One region of the Streptomyces sp. NPDC023481 genome, then DNA from elsewhere that is predicted to be linked to it. Evidence: riboswitches for the same ligand, from Rfam matches in the RefSeq annotation. Region 1 holds a riboswitch; each other region holds the start of a gene.

Evidence for each region. Region 1 has a riboswitch for cobalamin ahead of ACZ3ZD_RS31370 (prenyltransferase/squalene oxidase repeat-containing protein). Riboswitches for the same ligand answer to the same signal wherever they lie in the genome.
Region 2: another riboswitch for cobalamin. It lies ahead of nicT (Nickel transporter NicT); the one in region 1 lies ahead of ACZ3ZD_RS31370 (prenyltransferase/squalene oxidase repeat-containing protein).
Region 3: another riboswitch for cobalamin. It lies ahead of ACZ3ZD_RS26065 (cobalamin biosynthesis protein); the one in region 1 lies ahead of ACZ3ZD_RS31370 (prenyltransferase/squalene oxidase repeat-containing protein).

What each region holds. Positions count from the first base shown of each region.
Region 1 is NZ_JBVHJE010000019.1:175,141-182,720, reverse strand. It holds gene ACZ3ZD_RS31385 (ABC transporter ATP-binding protein) at 1-858, opposite strand, end outside; gene ACZ3ZD_RS31380 (energy-coupling factor transporter transmembrane component T) at 855-1,991, opposite strand; gene ACZ3ZD_RS31375 (hypothetical protein) at 2,012-2,923, opposite strand; gene ACZ3ZD_RS31370 (prenyltransferase/squalene oxidase repeat-containing protein) at 2,920-5,607, opposite strand; cobalamin riboswitch at 5,804-5,937, opposite strand; cobalamin riboswitch at 5,988-6,117, shown strand; gene ACZ3ZD_RS31365 (prenyltransferase/squalene oxidase repeat-containing protein) at 6,221-7,580, shown strand, end outside.
Region 2 is NZ_JBVHJE010000004.1:16,325-23,904, forward strand. It holds gene nicT (Nickel transporter NicT) at 5-1,174, shown strand; gene ACZ3ZD_RS10375 (Fur family transcriptional regulator) at 1,606-2,127, opposite strand; gene ACZ3ZD_RS10380 (superoxide dismutase) at 2,224-2,871, shown strand; gene nicT (Nickel transporter NicT) at 3,008-4,117, opposite strand; cobalamin riboswitch at 4,145-4,334, opposite strand; gene ACZ3ZD_RS10390 (ArsR/SmtB family transcription factor) at 4,415-4,822, shown strand; partial or broken gene ACZ3ZD_RS10395 (PepSY domain-containing protein) at 5,104-5,640, opposite strand; gene ACZ3ZD_RS10400 (hypothetical protein) at 5,853-6,062, opposite strand; gene ACZ3ZD_RS10405 (hypothetical protein) at 6,387-6,977, shown strand; gene ACZ3ZD_RS10410 (YcnI family copper-binding membrane protein) at 7,026-7,580, shown strand, end outside.
Region 3 is NZ_JBVHJE010000014.1:194,497-202,076, forward strand. It holds gene cobN (cobaltochelatase subunit CobN) at 1-1,019, opposite strand, end outside; gene ACZ3ZD_RS26060 (cobyric acid synthase) at 1,016-2,524, opposite strand; gene ACZ3ZD_RS26065 (cobalamin biosynthesis protein) at 2,521-3,465, opposite strand; cobalamin riboswitch at 3,570-3,732, opposite strand; gene ACZ3ZD_RS26070 (hypothetical protein) at 3,872-4,099, opposite strand; gene ACZ3ZD_RS26075 (inorganic phosphate transporter) at 4,133-5,386, opposite strand; gene ACZ3ZD_RS26080 (lysozyme) at 5,530-6,387, opposite strand; gene ACZ3ZD_RS26085 (class II aldolase/adducin family protein) at 6,590-7,306, shown strand; gene ACZ3ZD_RS26090 (alpha/beta hydrolase) at 7,437-7,580, shown strand, end outside.

The sequences.
Region 1 (7,580 bases):
CCGTTCGCCGTCCGTCAGCGGGGACCGCACGGGTACGGGCGCACGGTCGGCGAGCGTGGCCCGCAGTGGTGCGGCGGCGCGGCGGGCGTCACGGACGGACAGCGGCAGCGGTGACCACTTCGCGGTCCGGCCGAGTTCGACGATCGGTGGCGCGATCGTGGACGTCCGCAGGATCTCGGCGGGGGTGCCGATGCGGGCGCGGCCGTCGCCGGGCAGGTGGATGACGCGGTCCGCGTACTGGACGACGCGTTCGAGGCGGTGCTCGGCCATCAGGACGGTGACGCCGAGGTCGTGGACGAGCCGGGTGACGGCGGCGAGGACCTCCTCGGCCGCGGTGGGGTCGAGGGCGGACGTGGGTTCGTCCAGGACAAGGACGCGCGGGTGGGCGGTGAGGACCGAGCCGATGGCGACGCGCTGCTGCTGGCCGCCGGACAGTTCGTGCAGCGCCCGGTGGCGCAGGTCGGCGAGGCCGAGCAGGTCGAGGGTCTCCTCCACACGCTTGCGCATGGTCGTGGCTGGAACGGCCAACTGCTCCATCGCGTAGGCCAGTTCCTCCTCCACCGTGTCGGTGACGAAGCCGTCGGCCGGGTCCTGGCCGACGACGCCGACGACGTCGGCGAGTTCACGCGGGGGGTTCTCGGCGGTGTCACGGCCGTCGACGGTGACGCGGCCGTACAGGGTGCCGCCGGTGAAGTGCGGCACCAGCCCGTTGACGGCACCGAGGAGCGTGGACTTGCCGACGCCGGTGTGCCCGACGACGAGGCACAGCTCGCCTTCCTCCACCGTGAGATCGACGTCGCGCAGGGCGGGCTCGGCCGCGTCCTCGTACTGGACGGTGACCTGGTCGAAGGTGATCACGGTGTACCGGCTCTCTGGGCGGGGCTGGGCGGAGGGGCGAGGAAACCGGCCGTTCCGGCGAGGAGGACCGCCGCGGTCGGGACGAGGGGAAGCTCCGGCCAGGTCAGCGGGTAGTAGGTGGGGTTGAGCTGGGCCGGGTCGTAGCCGAGGTTGCTGAAGAGCAGGATCGCGGACAACACTCCGCTGCCGACGACGGCCCACTCGGGCAGGCTCCAGGGATCGGGCCGGTACACGGTGCGGGTGACGCGCCGGCCGCCGAGTCGCAGGCCCGCGACGCACAGGACGGCTCCGACGGCCATCGCCGGCAGCCCCAGGAGCGCCGGCGCCGAGGCGTCGAGCAGCCCGTACGCCCCCGCGCACAGCCCGCACATGCCCAGCAGCATCAGGGCACCCGTGACGCGGCGGGAGCGCCGGGTGGCGGTGCCCGCCCGGCCGTAGCCGCGCGCGTCCATGGCGGCCGCCAGCCGCAGGGAGCGTTCGAGCGCGTCTTCCAGGACGGGTACGACGATGCCGCGCAGCGCCTTCATCCCGTGTGTCCGTGCCGCGCGCAGCTTCTTGGCGCGGCCGACGCGTTGCACGCTCTGCACGAGCTGCGGCGCCACACTGATCGCGACGGTGACCGCCACTCCGAGTTCGTACAGAGCGCCGGGCAGCACCCGCAGGGCACGCTTGGGGTTGGCGAGGGTGTTGGCGGCACCGATGCAGCACATCATGCAGGCCAGCCGCAGCCCGTCGGTGGCCGAGGACAGCAGCGCCTCCAGCGACACCGGGCCGCCGATCCTGATACCCGCGTACCAGTCGGGAGTGGGTATGTGCGGCAGGGAGAACAGGAAGTGGTCGTGCGGGGTGACGCCGGTGGCGAACACGGCGCGGAAGACGACGCGGATCGCCACGACCGTCAGGGCGAGGTAGAGGTAGTACTTGAAGCCCCGCGCCCACGGTGCCTCGGTGCGCCGGGCCGTGACGACGTAGCCGAGGACGGCGAGCACCAGGACCAGCAGCAGCGGGTTGTCGGTACGGCTGACGGCGGTGGCCAGGGCGAGGGCCCACACCCACCAGGCGGCGGGATGCAGCGTGCGCGGGAGGCGACGGCCGCCGCCGTCGGACACCGTGACGGCCGGCGACACCTCCATGGTCGTTCGGGCCACCGCGGTCACTCGGTACGACGACGCCGGTGTGCCACGTAGCCGGCGGCGCCGCCGATCAGGACCACGAGCCCGGCGCCGGTGGCGACCGGTACGAGCGAGCCCGAGTCGCGCCTGGCATCGGCGGCAGGCTCGGCATTCACGACCCGGGTACCGCTACCGGTAGCCGGGCTCGACGCGGTGGGCGCCGGGCTGCTCGTGGTGGCAGTGGGCGACGGCGACGGGCTCGGCGACTTGCCGGGCCTCGGCTTCTCGGGTTCGGGTGAGCGCGGCTCGGAGGGTGTCGTCGTCTGCCGTACGGGAACCGGGCCGGTGTCGACGTCCGGTGGCAGGGACGGCGCCCTGTGGGTCGATCCGGGCCTGCCCGCGTCACCCTGCGGCCTGGTGTTGTGGGCGCGCAACTGGTCCGGCGTGACCTTCGGGCGGCCTTCGGTGCCCTGGATGTTCGTACCGCCGAAGACCCACAGGTCGACGCTGCCGGGCCTGGGCTTGTAGAGCATGGCGCCCAGCTGGCTGTAGCTCCAGTCCCTGGCTCCGGGATCCGCGTGCCAGTACGACCAGTACGCGGAGGCCGGCGGGGTGAGCACGCAGTCGTCCTGGGCGGGCGTCGGGTACTGCTGACCGCTCTTGTAGCCGCTGTATCCGATCCTGCAGACGAAAGCCGGGCCGTCGTGACCGGTGCCGACGGTCCTCCAGCCACCCTGGTTGAGCAGCTCGTACCCCGTCGTCGGTGTGGTGCCGCAGGAGCGCAGGATCGGGCCGCCCCAGTGGCTGAAGTCCACGGCGAGGACGACGCCGGAGGTGGTGGTGCAGCGGCCCATGGGCTGCGGGTCGGCGGCCGCCCGGGTGGCGGTCGCCGCGACCGTCCCGGCCGTCAGGCCGAGTACGGCGAGCACGCGAAGGAGACCGATGCGGTTCATCGTCCGCTCCCGGTGTCCGTGCGACGGCGGGCGACGATCACCGTGCGCCGGCCGGCGAGCACCAGCAGGGCGGCGATCGCGGCGAGGGCACCGGCCTGGGCACCGGTGGAAGCGAGGACACCGCCCCCGCCACCCCCGTTCGCGGTCGTCCCACCGTCGCCGCCACCGGACTCACCCGTGGTGACGATGTCCGGGCCACTGCTGCTGGGCATGGCTGTGGGTGTAGGTGTGGGCTGTGGTGACGTGCCGGTGAGGCTGCGCTTCAGCCTGCCGAACGAGATGCCGGTGGCGCCGCCGACGGCCTGGGTGGAGGCGCGCAGGTCGGAGCCGCGCTGACCGCCCTTGGCGACGTTGAAGCCACCGTCGGTGTTCTGCTGGGAGGCGAGGAACCTGCGTGCCTTGGTGATCTTCGAGGTGTACTCGCCGGCGTCCAGGGAGAGCGCCTGCACGGCGAGGGCGGCGGAGTTCACCGAGTCACCCGCGGCGCCGGGGAAGCCGCCGTCGGCCAGCTGCCTGGACGCGATCCAGGTCAGCGCCTTGTCCACGGCCTTGTCCGCCTTGGCCCCGCCCGCCAGGTCGAGCGTCATGGCGGCGATGGCGGTGGAGTCCACGTCGGAGTCCATGGTGGACGGAATCAGACTCGGCCAGGCGCCGCTGGGCTGCTGGAGGCTCTCGAGGTAGGTGATCGGCTGCTTGGCCGCCGCCTTCTCACCGGCACGCAGCTGCGCCATCACGGCCAGGGACTGGGCGAAGACCGAGGGCGCGTACCGGTAGGCGCCCTCGGCGGCGCAGGAGCGGTCGGGGCCCGTGCTCGGCTTGGTGCAGACGGCCTTCGCGAGCGCGGCGATCAGGTCGTGCCCCGCGAAGTGACGCGGGTCGCGGCCGACGGCCTCGGCGAGCAGCGCGGTCTTCCCGAGAGAGCCGCCCGCAGCGTACGGCGTGCCGATGCCGGTCCAGTCGTCGACGGTGCGGCCCTCGCCGTCCTTGCCGCGGTGGTCGAGGAAGTCGACGATGCCGCGCAGCCTGGCGTTGTCCAGGCCCGTGGCGGCGAGGGCATAGGCGCCGTCGATGGTGAGGCCGAAATCGGCGCGGGCCGAACCGGTACCGGCGGTGTAGTACTGGCCCCGCTTGAGGTTGGCCGCCCTGGTGAGGTAGGCGACACCCTTCTTCAGATCCGGTCCCACGCCCGTAGGAGCACTCGGTGAGCCGCTGGGCGTGGTCGGCGGCTCGGACGGAGGCACGGGCTTCTTCGTCGTGAGGGTGACCAGGCTCGTTCCCGCACCGGCGAGGACGGCGGGCGGAGTCGCGTAGAGGGCCGGGTCGGTGTCGGTCTCCTCGAAGCCGAAGCCGCCGCCCTTGAGCTGGTGCCGGGACAGCCAGCCGACGGCCGCGTCCGCGCGTTCGGTGTCACCGAGAGCGCGCAGGGCCTGCGCGGCGTATGCCGTCGCGGTCACGCTGCCGGAGGAGGATCCGGTATAGCCGGGGAAGGCGCCGTCCGCTCGCTGGGTCTTGGTCAGGTAGGTGCGAGCGTGGGTGACGGCGTCGTCGTGGCCTCCGGCCTTGTGCAGCACCAGGGCGACCAAGCCGGTGGTGGCGGGGTCACCGTCGCAGTACTCGCCGGCGCGGATGAGGATGCTGGTGATGCCGCCGTCCTTGCACTGGAGTTGCGTGAGACGGTCGACGGTCGTGGCCGGGGGTGCCACCCCGGCGCGCAGGAGGGCCAGGACGGACAGGGCCTGGCCCTCGGTGTAGGACGCGGACCGGAAGTCGCCCTCGGCGGTGCAGCCCGGGTGCGCGTCGCCGGATTCGGGGCCCGCCGCGCACACGTTCTTCGTGAGGACGTCGATGAGGTCGCGCCCGCCGAGAGCACGCGGATCGCGTTCGGTGACCTCGGCGAGGAGGGCGAGGCGGGCGACGGCGGTGGCGTCCGGCGCCTGGTCGGCGCCGTTCGGGTAGCCGAAGTCGCCGACGTGGGCGGCGAGGAAGCCGGTGACCTTGTCGAGCGTGGCGCTCTCGCCGTCCACCGCGGCGAGAGCGTAGGCGGTGTCGGCGGTCAGCGCGTAGTTCGGTGTGGTTGCTCCGTCGTCGACGATGCGCTCGCCGTCGGTCAGGCGGCCCTTGAGCCATGCTGCGGCAGCGGTCAGGTCGACCGTGCCGGGGGCGCCGGTGGGCGTTCCGCCCGGGTCGGGTGTGTGGGTGGCGCCGGCGCGTACGTCGTCGGGGGTGAAGGCGGGCTTGCCCGTCGTGCCGCCGACGTCCGTGCCGCCGTAGACCCAGGCGTCGACGTCGCCGTCCTTGAGTTTGCGGTCCTTTGCGCCGTACTGGCTGTAGGTCCACTCGTCCTGGCCGGGTGACGCGGTCCAGTACGACCAGTACGCCGTCGCCTGCGGGGTCAGAACGCAGGACTCCTTGTCCGGGGTCGGGTACTGCGTGCCGGAGTGGAAAGCGCCGTAACCGATGCGGCAGATGAATGCGGGGCCGTCGTGCTGGGTGCCGGTGGTGGTGAAGCCGGCGTCGTGCAGCAGGTCGTAGCCCGTGGTGGGCGTGGTGTCGCAACCGCGCTCCACTTCGCCGCCGAACGCCCCGAAGTCGACGGCGACGACGGCACCCTTGGCCGAGGTGCAGTCACCGACACCCTCGGCGGCGGCAGGTGCCGTCGCGAAGAACGTCACGCAGGCCGCCATCAGGATGAACAGGGCGGACACGAGTGCCGTGCCTCGCGCGCCCCCGATTCTCCCGTTTCTTCGCTTCCCCGTCCGCACCACGGCCCCCTCGCGCCTGCCCGACGCGGGCGCGGACGTGGCAGAGGGCCTCCGTCGGACGAGGAGTTCCCCGCAGCCGGAAGCTGGTCGCACCACGCCGTAGTCCACGACGGCGTCTGTTGCTGTTGAACACGCCCCAGGCATTCCGGCTCGCCCGGCGGTACCGGGCCCACGGTTGCGGGTCAGCGCCGGACTTCGACCGGCTTCCCCTGGAACTTGTTGCGTATCAGCGGGATTTGAACACGTCTCACAGACACCGTCAAGGTGGTCCACCGGCCGGCCGAGGTGAACACTGGCGGCTCGGTCACGCGTCCGATACCGTCCCACTGCCGAGTGGGGGAACCCGGTGGGAATCCGGGGCTGACGCGCAGCGGTGTGGGACGGCAGGGACCGGCCCGAGCCCGAATGCCCAAGCGGTGAAGCACCTTTGGAAGCCGGTCCACGCGTTCCGGACGGCGGCCACGCCCGCTGCTCCGCAGGCCACCGTCGGCCCCGCACCGGGTCCGGCCGGCGTCCTCCGTCCAAGGAGCAGGCCATGCCCCGTTCGCTGTCCTACCGCCGTCCCGCCCTCGCCACGGCCGCCGCGCTCGGCGCCTTCGCCCTCACCACGCTGCCCGCCGCGGCCACCTCCACACCCGCGCAGATCGCCACGTCGAAGACGAACGGCGTCACCTACCTCAAGTCGCTGCAAGCGGCGGACGGTTCGTACGCCGGCTCCGGCCTGTCCAACGAGTGGGCCTTCAGCGCGTTCGCCTCGGCCGGAACCGCCGCCGTGGACGTGACGCCCGGCGGCGACCCGAGCAAGAACGCGAGAACCGTCTACCGCAACCTGCTCTCCACCGCCGGCTGGCCCTCCACCTCCCCCGTGGTCACAGACTACGAACGCGCCACGCTGAACGCCTACGCCGCGGGCATCGACCCCTCCCGCGTCTCCGCGTCCCGCAACCTGATCGCCGACATCTACGGCTACTGGCAGACCGCCGAACCCGGCTACATCGGCCCGTCCGCCAACTTCAACGGCACCGTCTTCGCGGCACTCGCCCTGAACGGTGCGAAGACCCAGTCCGGGCAGGCACGCATCCCGCAGGCCCTGCGCGATGCGGTCGTCACCCGCATCCGGGCCAACCAGCACAACGACGGCGGCTGGAACTACAGCAAGGCCGAGGGCAACCCCAGCCAGCTCTCCGCCGCGAGCGACATCGACATGACAGGGGCGGCGATGGCCGCCCTGTGCGTGTCGGGCGTGCCGAACACGGACACGGACGTCGTACAGGCCAAGGCGTTCCTGAAGAGCAAGCTCGTGCCGAACAGCGGCGCCTTCAACGCCATGTTCGGCGTCAACACCGACTCCAACGGCTGGGCGGTGTCCGGCCTGAACGCCTGCGGCATCAACCCGCAGACCGGTGACTTCCTCACCTCCATGGGCAGGACACCGGTGGACTTCCTGATCGCCCAGCAGTTCAACCCGGGCGGCGGCTTCAAGTACCTGCCGTCCGACACCTCACCGGCGGCGTACGCGTCCATCGACGGACTCCGGGCCGTGGCCGGCGGCGGCTTCACGGCCACCCCGCCGGTTCCCACGACGCCGGGTGCGCCCCAGTGGGTGAGCCAGTCCTCCCTCACCGCCGGTACGGCCACGAAGCTGGGACTCACGGTGGACGACGGCGCGGGAAACCTGAAGGTGTGCTCCGTGGCCCTCACCCCGACCGGCTCGACGACCACGCTGGGCGCCCTCCTCGACGCGGCAGCGAGCGCCGCCACGCCGTCCGGCTGCGTCACGAGCGTCACCCCGTCCTCCGGCACCGCCACGATCACCGCCGTCAACGGCAAGGCCAACAGCGGATCGAACACGTGGAAGGTCAGCATCGACGGCTCGGCGTTCACTTCCGCCACGC
Region 2 (7,580 bases), on a different contig from region 1:
CCCCATGACCACCACACCTGATCCCGCTTCCGCCCGGCCGACCGCTCCGGCCGCGGTTCGCGGCATCTCGTGGCACCGCATCCGTACCGCGATGACCCGCAAGGAGTGGGCGAGCGTCGGCGGGATGGCGGCCTTCATCCTGGCGCTGCATGTCATCGGCTGGTTCACGCTGGTGGCGCTGGTCGCGCCCGAGCACTACAGCCTGGGCAAGCAGACCTTCGGCATAGGCATAGGCGTGACCGCGTACACCCTTGGCATGCGGCACGCCTTCGACGCCGACCACATCGCGGCGATCGACAACACCACCCGCAAGCTGATGGGCGAGGGCAAGCGCCCGCTGTCGGTCGGCTTCTGGTTCTCCCTCGGCCACTCCACGGTCGTCTTCGGCCTCGCGTTCCTGCTCTCTCTCGGCGTAAAGGCGCTGGCCGGTCCCGTCGAGAACGACAACTCCGAGCTGCACGACATCACCGGCTGGATCGGCACGACCGTCTCCGGGACCTTCCTCTACCTCATCGCGATCATCAACCTGATGATCATGGTGGGTATCTGGAAGGTCTTCCGGCAGATGCGTGCCGGCCAGTTCGACGAGGCCGCCTTGGAGGAGCAGCTCAACAATCGCGGGTTTATGAACCGCCTGCTCGGGCGAACGATGAAGACGATCACCAGGCCGTGGCAGATGTACCCGGTGGGCCTCCTCTTCGGTCTCGGCTTCGACACCGCGACCGAAGTGGCGCTGCTCGTCCTCGCCGGCTCGAGCGCCGCTGCCGGGCTGCCCTGGTACGCCATCCTGTGCCTGCCGATTCTTTTCGCGGCCGGCATGTCGCTGCTCGACACGATCGACGGCTCGTTCATGAACTTCGCCTACGAGTGGGCGTTCTCCAAGCCGGTCCGCAAGGTCTACTACAACCTCACCATGACCGGCCTGTCAGTAGCGGTGGCGCTCATCATCGGCACGGTCGAACTGTTGGGCCTGGTGGCGGACCAGGCCGACCTTCACGGCGCGTTCTGGGACTGGATCTCCGGCCTCGACCTGAACATCGTCGGCTACGTCATCGTCGGCCTGTTCTTCGCCACTTGGGTCTTCGCCTTCGCGGTGTGGAAGTTCGGCCGCATCGAGGAGAAGTGGGAGGCGGGCATGGCCGGCGCGGTGCCGGCGCAGCAGGCCGCCGAGTAGGGGACCTCTGGCGGCGTCGGCTCGCACCGACCGGCGTCGCTCTCCGTTCGGTGGAGCCGGACGATCGTCATCGGCGTCGCCCGACATGCCGTGGTCGCCCTGCTCGCGACGGAGACCGATGGGGCCCCGGCCGGGCGCGAGGATCGACAGAATGCAGGTCGAGTCGCACATCACGTTCGCCGACGACACCCTGACGAGGCCCACCGCCAGCGGTGCGCCTCGGCCACTGAATGGGGGAGATCCATCTCCTCAACCGGGCGCGAACCTTAGGCAAGTTCTCCGCGGAGCCACTCTTCCTGCGATCGCAAGGCCGTTCACGCTCTGGTTGCCGTGTATGTCCTGAGCGAGGAACGAGCAGCTGGTCGTCACTGCCCAAGGCTGACACGAGCTTCAGCCCGAGCTGGAAATTCTCCACTCGGGCGCCCGCGCCTTCACCCGCTGCAGCGGGCACATCGGCCGTACAAAAGCAGCGAACCAGCCGCGCCTACGTGAAGACCGGCCAGTTCCGCGATCCGCTCCACGGCGTCCTTCAGGTGATCGGCCGCCAGATCGCCCACCTGGCCGCATGCTTCGCACACCGTGTGATGGTGTGGCTCGGAGCTGACGCCATAACGCTTGGGCCCCGGTCCGTGGACCGCGTGTGTCAGGCCGGCGTCGGTCAGGGTCTCCAGGGTTCGGTAGACCGTCGCCTGGTCGAACGGCACGGCCAGCCGACGTAGTTCGCTGCAGACCTCCGCGGACGAGAGGTGGGCTCCCGATGCAGAGAGCAGCCTGAGGGTACACAGGCGACTGGCGGTGCAGCGCAGGCCGTGGAGACGTAGCAGCGTGGGGAGTTCCGAGGGCGTCGCCGAGCCATGGTGGGCCGACGGCGGAGTCGCGGTCACGTGTCTGCCTTTCTCGCCGCGGTCGAGGAGTCGGGTGCACGGGCTGCCTTTATGGCGCCGGCGCGACATGCGAGGTCCTAGGTCCAACGCCTGATCGCAAGGTACCGTTCTTACTGCTAGCGTGCACCTGCATACGACTCGCAATAACGTCGGAGGACGTTGGACATGGCGCTTTACACGCTCCCGGAACTTCCGTACGACTACTCGGCGCTCGCCCCGGTCATCAGCCCGGAGATCATCGAGCTGCACCACGACAAGCACCACGCGGCGTACGTGAAGGGCGCCAACGACACGCTGGAGCAGCTGGCCGAGGCGCGGGACAAGGAGTCGTGGGGCTCGATCAACGGGCTGGAGAAGAACCTGGCCTTCCACCTCTCGGGCCACATCCTGCACTCGATCTACTGGCAAAACATGACCGGCCCGAAGGACGGCGGCGGCGAGCCCCTGGCCCAGGACGGCGTCGGTGACCTGTCGGACGCGATCACCGAGTCCTTCGGCTCCTTCGCCGGCTTCAAGGCCCAGCTGACCAAGGCCGCGGCCACCACCCAGGGTTCGGGTTGGGGTGTGCTCGCCTACGAGCCGCTGAGCGACCGCCTCATCGTCGAGCAGGTCTATGACCACCAGGGCAACGTCGGCCAGGGCTCGACCCCGGTCCTGGTCTTCGACGCCTGGGAGCACGCCTTCTACCTGCAGTACAAGAACCAGAAGGTCGACTTCATCGAGGCCATGTGGCAGGTCGTCAACTGGCAGGACGTGGCCAAGCGCTACGCCGCCGCCAAGGAGCGCGGCGACAGCCTGCTGCTCAAGCCGTGACGCCGTAGCACACCTCAGGCGTCCTGCCTCGTGATCGTCTTCTCACCCTTCACGTCGGCAGGCGGTACAACGAAAGGCTCCCGCAAGGCAGATCCTTGCGGGAGCCTTTCTGTGGCCGGCGCCCGCCCGAGTCAGGTCAACCTGCGTCCGCGGTACGAGCGTTCCACCGCTCCTCGACCTTGGCCAGCCGCCAGTAGCCGATGGCCGCGGCCCAGACCACCACGAACAGGCCGACGATGACGTAGCCGACGTTGTCCAGGTCCAGGCCCGCGATCCAGCCGGAGGCGTCGTCACTGAGGCCCAGCTTGTCGTGCAGCACCCCGACCAGCTCGATCGTGCCGACGAAGAAGGCCACTGCGATGGACAGGCCGGTGATGGTGAGGTTGTAGAACACCTTGCGGACCGGGTTCGAGAACGCCCACTGGTAGGCGAAGTTCATGAAGGTTCCGTCCAGGGTGTCGAACAGGCTCATACCGGCCGCGAAGAGCAGCGGCAGGCACAGGACCGCGTACCAGGGAAGGCCGGCCGCGGCGCCGTTACCGGCCAGGGCGAGGAGCAGCACCTCGGTGGTGGTGTCGAAGCCGATGCCGAAGAGGAAGCCGAGCGGGAACATCTGGCCGGGACGGCGGATGGACTTGGTGAGCCGGCCCAGAATGCGGTTCATGAAGCCGCGCGAGTCCAGGTGGGCCTCCAGCTCCGCCTCGTCGTAACGTCCGGCTCGCATCGCCTTGAAGACGCGCGCGATCCCGACCAGAGCGACCAGGTTCAGGGCGGCGATCAGGTACAGGAACCCTCCGGAGACGGTGGTGCCGACGGTGCCGAGGACCTGGTGGGTGTGGGAGCCGTCGTTCATCAGGGTGCCGGCGAGCTTCGCGCCGCCGGCGACCAGCGCGGCCATGGCGACCACCACACTGGAGTGGCCGAGCGCGAACCAGAAGCCCACCGACACCGGCCGCTGGCCGTCGGCCATCAGCTTGCGGGTGGTGTTGTCGATCGCGGCGATGTGGTCAGCATCGAAGGCGTGCCGCATACCGAGGGTGTAGGCCGTGATGCCCAGACCCACCCCGAACGCCTTGGTCCCGACCTCGTAGTGGTGCGGCACGACGAGCAAAAAGAGGATGCCGAAGGCGACCACGTGCAGGGCGACGATGACAGCCAGGAGGCCGGCGGTTCGGACGGTGTCCTCGCGGCGCCAGCGGAAGGAAGGGGCGGCGGTGGTTTCGGGCACGCCTGGGGACAGGGTCATACGGTCACGCTCCAGCACCTCGTGGATCAGTTTCGTGCTGCCGTGGCCGGTCTCCTGGCTGACGGGTCATCGCGCCCGCCCCTGCCTTCCCGGCCGTGAGGCCAGTGGCAACGCTTGGGGCGGGAACTCCCCGATCACAGTGGCGAGGGCCGCTCCGGACTGAGTCCCTGAGGGACTGTCACCGGTCTTCCCGAACACCACGGCCCGCCCACCCTAGAAGGCAGGAGGTCGCGGCTGCAAGGCTGCACAACTGATGAGGTATGGAGGCAGGGTGCCGGTGACTGCGATGATGGGCCCATGCATCTCGTCCCCGCGGAACGTGCCGGGCAGCGGACCATCGACGGCCATCGGGTCTGCGACGCCATCGCAGCCGTCGGCGAGCCCGGGCGGGTACGCGCCTGGGCCGACCGTTTCTCCCTGCTCTCCGATCCCGGACGCCTGTCCCTGCTGCTGGCCCTCCACGAGGCGGGCCCCATCGCCGTCTCTGACCTCGCCGTGGTCACCGGGATGCGGGACACCGCCGTGTCCCAGGCCCTGCGTCTGCTGCGGGCCGCGGGCGCGGTGGAGGGCGAGAAGGACGGTAGGGTCGTGCGCTACCGCCTCGTCGACGGCTCCCTCGCCGCGTTGCTGAGCCACTGCACGTCACACGATGCAAGCGCCGACAGCACAATGTCGCGAGGAGCAAGTGGCGCAGGACCACGATAAGGATCGCAGCTGCGCGCCATTGCCGCCGGTCTCGGACAGGGCCAACAGCGGCTCTTGAACCGGGAGGAGTGTTGATGGACCGCATTCGCCGAAGCCTTTTCCGCTGTCCAGCAGTCGGCACCAGAAGGACGGATTCCGGGCTGGGGCGGCGAATTTCCTGATGCAGCTTTCGCCACGTCCGGCTGTGGACGAGTTGGTGTTCACCTGCCCCTCATGGAACTCCTCCCGGCGGCGTGCGGCGTGCGGCGTGCGGCGTGGGGTCGTCGCTCCGGCCGGTCGGTTCAGGCGTGTGCGTGCCCGGTGCGGCGGCGAGAGATTCGGCTGAGGAGGAGGTCCACGACGAGGAAGGCGGCGAGTGGGATCCCGAGCAGCGGGACGTAGTAGCCGACCACGGCGACCATCGCTGCGCCGGGCACCAGCACGTACACCGGTACCTGCCGCCAGGCGCCGCGGGGGATCGGGCGGCCGAAGGCGGAGCCGCGGCCGCGCTGCCACCACATGCGGTAGCCCCAGAGGGTGAGCAGGACCAGGGCCAGGGCGAGGACGGCCAGCGCGATCTGGTTGGCGAGGCCGAACAGGGTGCCGGTGTGGGCGTCGATGCCCCACCGGGTGAGCTCGGCCGGCATCGGGTAGTCGGCGAAGCGCAGGACGTCGGTGACCTTGCCAGTGGCCGGGTCGACGGCGATCGAGTCCTGGCTGGGGCCGCTGCCTGGGCGGACCCGCCTGAATCGCCGGCCGTGTGGGGTGGGGCGGTGGTGGGCGGTTCGACGGACGGGGGCGCTGCTCCCGGGGCGTACGGGTCTCACCTCATCGGTCGGTTGATCGGAACGGTGAGTTCCGCGCCGTTGGTGTGATGTGGAGCACCCAGTGGCCTGTGAACGCCGGGGCCGGCCGAGGTAGTGGACGTCATAGGCCGGCCGGACCGCATGCACGGCCCGGCCGACTCGGTGGGACTCCTCGGCGTTGCGCTGCGACTGGAACAGGGAGTCGGCCGATGCGGGCCGCCTTCGCCTTGTCCTGGGGCGATGGATCAGGCGATCCCGTCCAGCTTGCCTTTCCTGGCGTCGTCGACCAGGGAGGAGAACTGGTCGGCGCTCATCTGGACGCGCTGGCCGAAGTCGTCGGTCAGGACGATGCGGCGGTCGTCGGGGGCGGTCGGGTCGACGAATAGCTGGGGACAGCCGCAGTTGCAGTTGCCGCAGAACGTGGCCACGGGCTCCAGCCCGCTGGTGTCGGTCATGCTGCTCCACCTCCGTGGACATGGGCGTGCGGCGCTCCGGTGTCCGGGCCGGTGCCGCGGGGACTGTCCGGGGGATACCCGGCGCGGATGCGGCGGACGCGCGACCCCGACGTATCCAGGGGGCGCGGGGATGGCGGGTGTGCGCTGCTGCTCCTTGGAGTGCTTCCGGTGCTTCGATTTCGCCAAGGTGGCCGGGAACTGAACGGCACCCGCATCCGACTCGTAAGGAGGAGGCGGGTCGAACACGCAACAGCTCCGTGGGCGGTGATGCGTATGCCTGGGCCGGGGGAGAGATCCTTTGGACGCGTGGCAGCATCAGGTGTCGTGAGTGTGTCCCTGGTGGTGCGGAGCGTGCGCGCGGCGGTGTTTGCCGCGCTGTGCGTGCTGCTCGCTGCCGGAGGGCATGCCCTGGCAACGGGCATGGCGCCGCCGGTGTGGGTGCAGGCCGCCGGGTTTGTGCCGGTGTTCGCGGTGGGCTGTCTGTGGGGCGGCCGTGAGCGGTCGCTGGCCGCCATCGGCATGGGGACTCTGGCTTCCCAGGGCGGGCTGCACCTTGTCTTCCACGCCGTGCAGCCACACCACGCTGCGATGGTCATGCACGGCATGCCGATGCCCTCTGCGCATGCGTTGACGCCGCACGCCGCCGCCGTCCACGTCGGGGCGGCCCTGCTGCTGACCTGGTGGCTGCGGCGCGGCGAGGCGGCACTGTGGTCGCTGCTGCGGCGGACGGTCGCGTTCGTGCCGGGGCTCGCCGCCTGGTGGCAGGTGTCCGGCGAGGCATGGCGCGCGCCGGCCGGGCCAGTGCTTGTGCGTCGGGCCGCCGGTGAGCGGTGGGCCTTGCGGCAGGTACGGCTGAGGTACGCCGTGCACCGGCGGGGGCCGCCGGCAGGGATGTCGTACGCGTGTCGTACGTGATCTGAACCCGACATCCCCTTCTCTCATCCGTACGGAGATCCATCACCCATGTCCAGGACCCGCACCACCCTGCGCCGCGCCGGCGCCGTCACCGCCCTCACCGCCGCCGGGCTCCTCGCCGCCGCGGGCGTCGCTTCCGCGCACGTCACCGTCCACCCCGACAGCTACGCCAAGGGCGCCACGGACGGCGTGCTGACTTTCCGCGTCCCCAACGAGGAGGACAACGCCTCCACCACCAAGGTCCAGGTCTTCCTGCCGACCGACCACCCCGTCCTCGGCGTCCTGGTCCATCCGCAGGACGGCTGGACCGCCAAGGTCACCAACACCAAGCTCAAGACCCCCGTCAAGACAGACGACGGCACCATCACCGACGCCGCCTCCGAGATCACCTTCACCGGTGGCAAGATCGCACCCGGGCAGTACGAGGACTTCAACGTCGCCTTCGGCCAGCTGCCCGACGACGTCGACCAGCTGACCTTCAAGACCCTGCAGACGTACTCCGACGGCAAGACCGTCCGCTGGATCGAGGAGGCCCAGGGCGGCCAGGAGCCGGAGAACCCGGCACCCGTCCTCAAGCTCACCGCCAAGGGCGCGGAGGACGGA
Region 3 (7,580 bases), on a different contig from region 1:
GGGTACGCCGTGAAGACCAGGGCGATCCGTTTGTCGGCGTTCGGCTTGTGCCTCAGCCGGGCGTGCCGGACGGCGATCCCGGCCACCCGGGCGGCCCGCTCGGGGTCGGCGACGTACACCGGGACCTCGTCGGGGCCCTGCTCCTTGAAGGAGAACGGCACGGTGACCAGCCGGCCGTCGAACTCCGGGATCGCGACCTGCATCGCCGCGTCCATGGGGGACAGGGCCGCGTCGGACTCCTGCCACGCGGCCCGCGAGGAGGTGAGGCACAGCCCCTGCAGCACCGGGACGTCCAGGTCGGCGAGCGCGCCGATGTCCCAGGCCTCCTCGTCACCGCCCGCCGAGGCCTGGGAGGCGTGCGTGCCGCCGGCCGCGAGCACGGTGGCCACCAGCGCGTCGGCCCGGCCCAGCAGCTCGTACAGCGCGGGGTCCGCGCCGCGCAGCGAACCGCAGTACACCGGGAGGGCGTTGGCGCCCTGCGCCTCGATCGCCTCGCACAGGGTGTCCACGAAAGCGGTGTTCCCGCTCAGTTCGTGCGCCCGGTAGAACAGCACGCTTACGGTCGGGCGGCCGTCCCGGACCTCGTACGAGCCGTGCACGCCGAACTCCGGCATCCCGCGCGGCTCCTCGAAGCCCTCGCCGGTCAGCAGCACGGTGTCGGACAGGAACCGGGACAGCTCCAGCAGGTTCGCGGGGCCGCCCTCGACCAGGTACTTCAGCGCCTCCGCGACCACACCGGCCGGCACCGACGACTCGGCCATCAACTCGGCGTCCGGCACGGCCTCGCCGCCCAGCAGCACGGTCGGGATCCCGGCCGCCTTCAGTGCGGCCAGCCCGTCCTCCCAGGCCCGCTTGCCGCCCAGCAGCCGTACGACGGCGAGGTCCGCGCCCTCGATCAGGCCCGGCAGCTCCCCGGCGACATCGACCCGGGTGGGGTTGCCGATGCGGTAACCGGCGCCGGCGGCCCGGGCCGCCAGCAGGTCCGTGTCGGCGGTCGACAACAACAACACTGTGCTCATGCGGGCGCTCCCGGTGGAATGAAAGGCAGTCCTTGCGGCGCGCCCGACTCGATGAGCCGCCAGAGCGCGTCCGTGTCCGCGTGCTGTTCGATCAGGTCGCCGAGCCGGTCGAGCTGCTCCTCGCGCAGCGCGGCGAAGGAGGTACCGGGCGCGGGCACGAAGCGGCGGCCCGCGGCGGCGGCCACCTCGCGCAGGAAGGCCCGCCGGAAGCCGTCCGACTCCAGCGAGCCGTGCCAGTGGGTGCCCCAGGTCTGGCCGACCCGGCAGCCGTCCAGGAAGGGTTCGCCGCCCTCGACGGTGGCCACGCCGTGGTGGATCTCGTAGCCGTCGACCCGCTCGCCGAGGGCCTCGCCGCTCGGCCGGGTGAGGGTCTTCTCGCGGGCGAAGCGCACCCGGACGGGCAGCACGCCCAGGCCGGGGACGGCCCCGGCGCGGGACTCGACGTCGTCCTCGATGTGCTCGCCGAGGATCTGGAAGCCACCGCAGACGCCGAGGACCGGGCGCCCTTCGGCGGCCCGCCGGACCAGGGCGTCGGCCAGCCCCCGCTCCCGCAGCCACGCCAGCGCCCGTACGGTCCCGCGCGTGCCCGGGACCACCACGAGGTCGGCGTCCGCCAGCTCCTCCGGCCGGTCCACGAACCGCACCACGACACCCGGTTCGGCCGCCAGCGCGTCCACGTCGGTGAAGTTGGACATCAGCGGGATCGCGCACACGGCGACCCGCAGCACGTCCTCGCCGACCGGGGGAGTGACCGTGGACTCCCGTACGGTGCCCCGCAGGGACACCCGCAGCCCGTCCTCCTCGTCGATGCCGAGCCCGTGCCGGAACGGCAGCACGCCGTACGTCCGCCGCCCGGTGAGGTCCCGGAGCATGTCCAGGCCGGGCTCCAGCAGGCCGACATCGCCGCGGAACTTGTTCACCAGGAAGCCGGCGACCAGCTCCTGGTCCTCGGGGGAGAGCAGGGCGACCGTGCCGAAGAAGGAGGCGAAGACGCCCCCGCGGTCGATGTCGCCGACGACGAGCACGGGCAGCCGCGCGCCCCGCGCGATCCCCATGTTGACGATGTCGGTCCGCCGCAGATTGATCTCGGCCGGGCTGCCCGCCCCCTCACAGATCACCGCGTCATACGTGCCCCGCAACTCGGCCAGGCAGTCCAGCACCGTGCCCAGCAGCCGCTGTTGGCGCCCGCCGTGGTACCCGCGCGCGCTCAGCTCGCCCACCGGTCTGCCCAGCAGCACCACCTGGCTGCTCTGTTCGCCGCCGGGCTTGAGCAGCACCGGGTTCATCAGCGCGGTCGGCTCGACCCGGCAGGCCTGGGCCTGCATCGCCTGCGCCCGGCCGATCTCGGCACCCTCGCGCGTCACGAACGAGTTGAGGGACATGTTCTGCGCCTTGAACGGCGCGACCTTCACGCCCTGGCGGACCAGCCAGCGGCAGATGCCGGCCGTCACGACGCTCTTGCCGGCGTCGGAGGTGGTGCCGGCGACGAGGAGACCACCGTTCACTTGCCGCGTCCCTTCAGGATTCGGCGCGCGAGAAGCGTGCTGCCGAGGGCGAGCAGGCCGACCCGGCGGGAGAGCCGTACGGCCCGGTCGATGTCGGTGACCCGGACCGGCCGTCCGGTGGCGCCGTTGAGCACCGGGCGGTGCTCGACCCGGCCGCCGTAGGAGAGCGTCCCGCCCAGGCGGACGCCGAGGGCACCCGCGAAGGAGGCCTCCACGGGCCCGGCGTTGGGACTGGGGTGCCGGCGCGCGTCCGCCCGCCAGGCGCGCAGGGCGCCACGCGGATCCGGTCCGGACGCGGCGGCGAGTACGGCGGTCAGCCGGGCCCCCGGCCAGCCGGCCACGTCGTCCAGGCGGGCGGAGGCCCAGCCGAACCGCCGGAAACGCGGCGACCTGTGCCCCACCATCGCGTCCAGGGTGTTGACCGCGCGGAAGCCGAGCAGCCCCGGGACCCCGGCCACCGCGCCCCACACCAGGGCGCCCACCACCGCGTCGGAGGTGTTCTCGGCGACCGACTCGACCACGGCCCGGGCGATCCCGTCGGCGTCCAGCGACTGCGGGTCCCGGCCGCACAGATGGGGCAGCCGCGCCCGAGCCGCCTCGACGTCCCCGGACTCCAGGGCACGCCCGATCACGCGGGCCTCCCGGACCAGCGAGGTGCCCCCCACGACGGCCCAGGTGGCGGCGGCGGTCAGCGCGACGGAGGCGGCAGGGGAGGGGCGTACGGCACGCGCGGCCAGCGCGCCGAGTGCGACGGAGCCGCCGGCGCACAGGGCGGTGTGCAGGGCGCCCCAGCCACGGTGGTCGTGCCACAACGCGCCTTCCACGGCGCCCGCCGCCCGGCCGAACGCGGCGACGGGATGCCCGCGGCGCGGATCGCCGAGAAGCAGGTCCCCGAGGACGCCGGCGGCGGCGCCGTACGCGTACGTGCGATCGGCACCCATCGGTTCAGCCGGCCGTGGGGACGGGAACGGGCCTGGTAGGGGTCGTCGTTCGGCAGCCGGGCATGGCGATATGTGTCCTCACTCAGGGTGTCCGCGCCCTGGTAATACGACGTGAATCGACGGTGAGAGTTCCTGGCTCCCGGGGTTCGTCTCCCCGGTGACAGTGGCGGGACCGCGCCGGATTCGCACCGGCTTCCTCTCCTGCCGCCGTAGTTGGCCCAGGCAGTCCACCACGCGCCCCAAACGACCGTCAACCTGCCTTTGACCTGGGACGCCGGACTGTGCTGAGGCCCACACCGCCGACACGCCCAGGCCCTGCCGGGCCCCGCTGGAGGGGGCGCCCGGCAGGGCCTGGGGGACGGTCCGGGACCGTCGGGGTGTGGCGGCGATGAGGTGGACGAGGCCGTCAGGACTTGGCGACGATCAGGTGGATGCCGTACGCCACCGCCGCCGCGCAGGCCGCGAAGCACACGTACGCACCGGTCACCGCCAGCCCGGCGGAGCCGCCCTGGGCCGCGGCCTTCTCGCGCCGGGCCAGGCCGTTGATGCCGAGGGTGAACAGGGCCACCAGGCCCACGGTGAACGCGAGGCTGACGCCGAAGACGGAGCCGAGGGCCGCCCAGTCGATCTTCATGGGGATGCTTCCTTCAGTAACCGTGACGCGGGGTCAGACCGTGGCGGCCGGCGGGCCGGCCGGGGCCGGTTCGGCGGGGGCGGTGGTCTGCTGCGGGAACGTGAGGCCCAGGTCGGGGGCGACCGTGCCGGTGGGCGGCGGGATCACGGCGGCGATGGCGGTGGTGACCACACCGGCCGGCTCGTCGGGCTCCTCGACCACGTTGGTGTGGTCGACGACCTCGCGGCGGGAGATCTTCCAGATCGCGGCGCTCGCGGCGACGAGGAAGACGGCGACGGCGGCGGTGCCCCAGTCACCGAGGCCGGTGACGGACTCGGCACCGGCGCCGACCAGCGCGGCGGCCGGCAGGGTCAGCGCCCAGGCGACGAACATGCGCGTCGCGGTGGACCAGCGGACCACACCGCCCTTGCGGCCCAGACCCGCGCCCATCACCGAGCCGGAGACGACGTGCGTGGTGGAGAGGGAGAAGCCGAGGTGCGAGGAGGCCAGGATGGCGGTCGCGGCGCTGGTCTGCGCGGCGAAGCCCTGGCGCGGCTCCAGGTCGGTCAGGCCCTTGCCCATGGTGCGGATGATGCGCCAGCCGCCGATGTAGGTGCCGAGCGCGATGGCCAGGCCGGCGGAGAGGATCACCCAGGTGGGAGGGTTGGAGCCGGGGGCGAGCGAGCCGCCGGCCACGAGGGCGAGGGTGATGATGCCCATCGTCTTCTGGGCGTCGTTGGTGCCGTGGGCCAGGGAGACCAGGCCGGCGGAGGCGATCTGGCCGGCGCGGTAGCCCTTGCGGGTGGCCTCGCCGTCCGCGGTGCCGCCGATGCCGTAGGAGAACCGGGTGGCCAGCAGCGAGGCCAGGCCCGCCACGATCGGCGCGGCGACGGCCGGCAGCAGCACCTTGGTGACCAGTACGTCACCGTGGACGGCGCCGAAGCCGGCGGAGGCGACGGTGGCGCCGACCAGGCCGCCCATCAGGGCGTGCGAGGAGCTGGAGGGCAGGCCCACCAGCCAGGTCAGCAGGTTCCAGAGGATCGCGCCGACCAGGGCGGCGAAGATGACCTCGGGACGGATGCCGGTCTCGTCGACGAGACCCTTGGAGATCGTGTTCGCGACCTCCACGGAGAGGAAGGCGCCCACCAGATTGAGGGCGGCCGACATGGTGACCGCGATCTTCGGCTTCAGGGCGCCTGTGGAGATGGTGGTGGCCATCGCGTTCGCGGTGTCGTGGAAACCGTTCGTGAAATCGAACGCGAGAGCGGTGACGACCACTATCGCGAGGATCAGCGAGAAGCTTTCCATTTACCCAGGCAATCGTTCGAGGTCATTGGCGGGTCGAACGTAGGCAACCTGGGTGAACGGAAGATGAACTGGGACGGGCGTGGGGGTGTCAGTAACGCGCGCGAGAGATTCCGCTTGGCCCCCTCGCCCCAGACGCCCCTTGGCTACCGGTTCCGCGCCAGGATCCGCAGCCGGCTCAGGGAGCCGTTGAAGAGATTCTGGTCACCCGGCAGCCTGCCCGCGCCGGCGTACTGCCAGAACGTCCAGTAGTGCCAGCCGCCCGGCAGCGCCCCCGGCCGCGAGGTGCCGTGCCGGGCGATCCAGAGGGGGTTGGAGGCGGAGAAGGCGCGGCTGTTGCCGGTGCACAGCTTCCACCACTGGGTCGTGGTGTAGATGACCGGGCGGCGGCCCGTCTCCCGCTTGACCTCGTCGCTGAAGGACCGGATCCAGCGCACCATCCTGGCCTTGCCCAGCCCGTAGCACTTGTGCCGCGTGCTGTACGGGTTGTACTCGATGTCCAGCGCGGGCGGCAGCGTCCAGCCGTCCGCCCGCCAGCCGCCGCCGTACCGCACGAAGTACGCGGCCTGCCGGGTGCCGGAGGACCGGTCGGGCAGGGCGAAGTGGTACGCGCCGCGCAGCAGCCCGGCCGTGCGGGCGCCCGAGTACTGCCCGGAGAAGTAGGGGTTGCGGTAGGTCGTGGACTCGGTCGCCTTGACGTACGCGAACCGGGCGCCCTTCGCCGCGGCGGCGGCCCAGTCGACGCGCTTCTGGTGCGACGAGACGTCGTGCCCCCGGGGCAGACCGGCGGGCAGTGACGTTCCTGCGGCCAGCAGGATCCCGTCCGGCCGTGCGAGGCCGACCGCCTGGGTCCCGGCCGTCCCGGCCGTCCCGACCGGTCCGGCCGGTGCCCCGGGTCCCGCCGGGCCGGCCGACGCGGGCGCGGTGCCCGCGAGGGCGAGGGCCGCGGTGGCCGCCACGAGAACACCGGCGCGGCGGCGGACAAGGGTGCGTTCACGGGCCATGCGTCTCCCCGGGGTGGCGGACGACCGCGGGCGGCGGCGGTCGTCCCGTGGGCAAGAGAGGCCATTGAAGGCCCGGGGATCGCCGCATACGGGCGGATTTCGGGCGTTTCATCACTGGATCCGCCCGTTCGGCCGTACGGTCTCCCCGCGGAAGCGGCCGATCCGACCCGCTCACCGGTGATCCGGCTGGCAGGATCACGGCATGGCCGAACCGCTGCGGAACACGGACGACGAGGCACACCGGGCGGCAGACCCGGCGGGTGAGGGGGCCGGGCGGCAGGACGTCGCCCGGCTGTGGGCGGAGGTCGTCGCGACGGCGCGCCGGACCGTCGTCGAGGGGCTCGTCGTCGGCACCTCCGGCAACGTCTCCGCGCGCACCGGTGACCTCGTGCTGGTCACCCCGTCGGGCGTCCCCTACGACCGGCTCACCCCCGCCGACATCACCGGCGTCGACCTCACCGGGCGCCAGGTGCTCGGCACCCTCGTGCCGACCAGCGAGCTGCCCATGCACCTCGCCGTCTACCGCACCACCGACGCCCGCGCCGTCGTCCACACCCACGCCGTGCACGCGACCGCGGTCTCCACGCTCGTCGCCGAGCTGCCCCCGGTGCACTACATGGCCGGCGCCCTCGGCGGCCCGGTCAGGGTCGCCCCCTACGCCACCTACGGCACCGACGAACTGGCCGAGGGCATGCTCCGCGCCCTCGCCGGCCGCTCCGGCTGCCTGCTGCGCAACCACGGCACGATCACCTACGGCGCCACCCTCGACCAGGCCTACGACCGCACCGCCCAGCTGGAGTGGATGTGCCGCCTGTGGCTGACGGCGTCCTCGGTGCCGGGCCTGACGCCGTCCCTGCTGACGGAGGCACAACTCCGCGAGGCGGGGGAACGCTTGAAGGGATACGGCCAACGGAGGTGACCCCTTGCCGAGCAGCAACCCGTTCCGCGCCAGGTGGCGGCGCGGCCTCCCGGCGGTGCCGAAACCGCCCGCGCCCGCACGGTCGGCGTTTCCGCTGGCCGACGGACGTCACCCCACCGACACTGGTGCCGTGCGCACTGTGAAGGCGACCGCCACCGCACTCACCGCGGCCCTGGCCGCCGGCACGGCCTCCGTGGTCGCCGGCCGGCTCGCCAGCGACGCCGCGCTGAAGGCACCGCCGGGCCGGCCCCTGCCCACCGAGCCCCGCCTCACC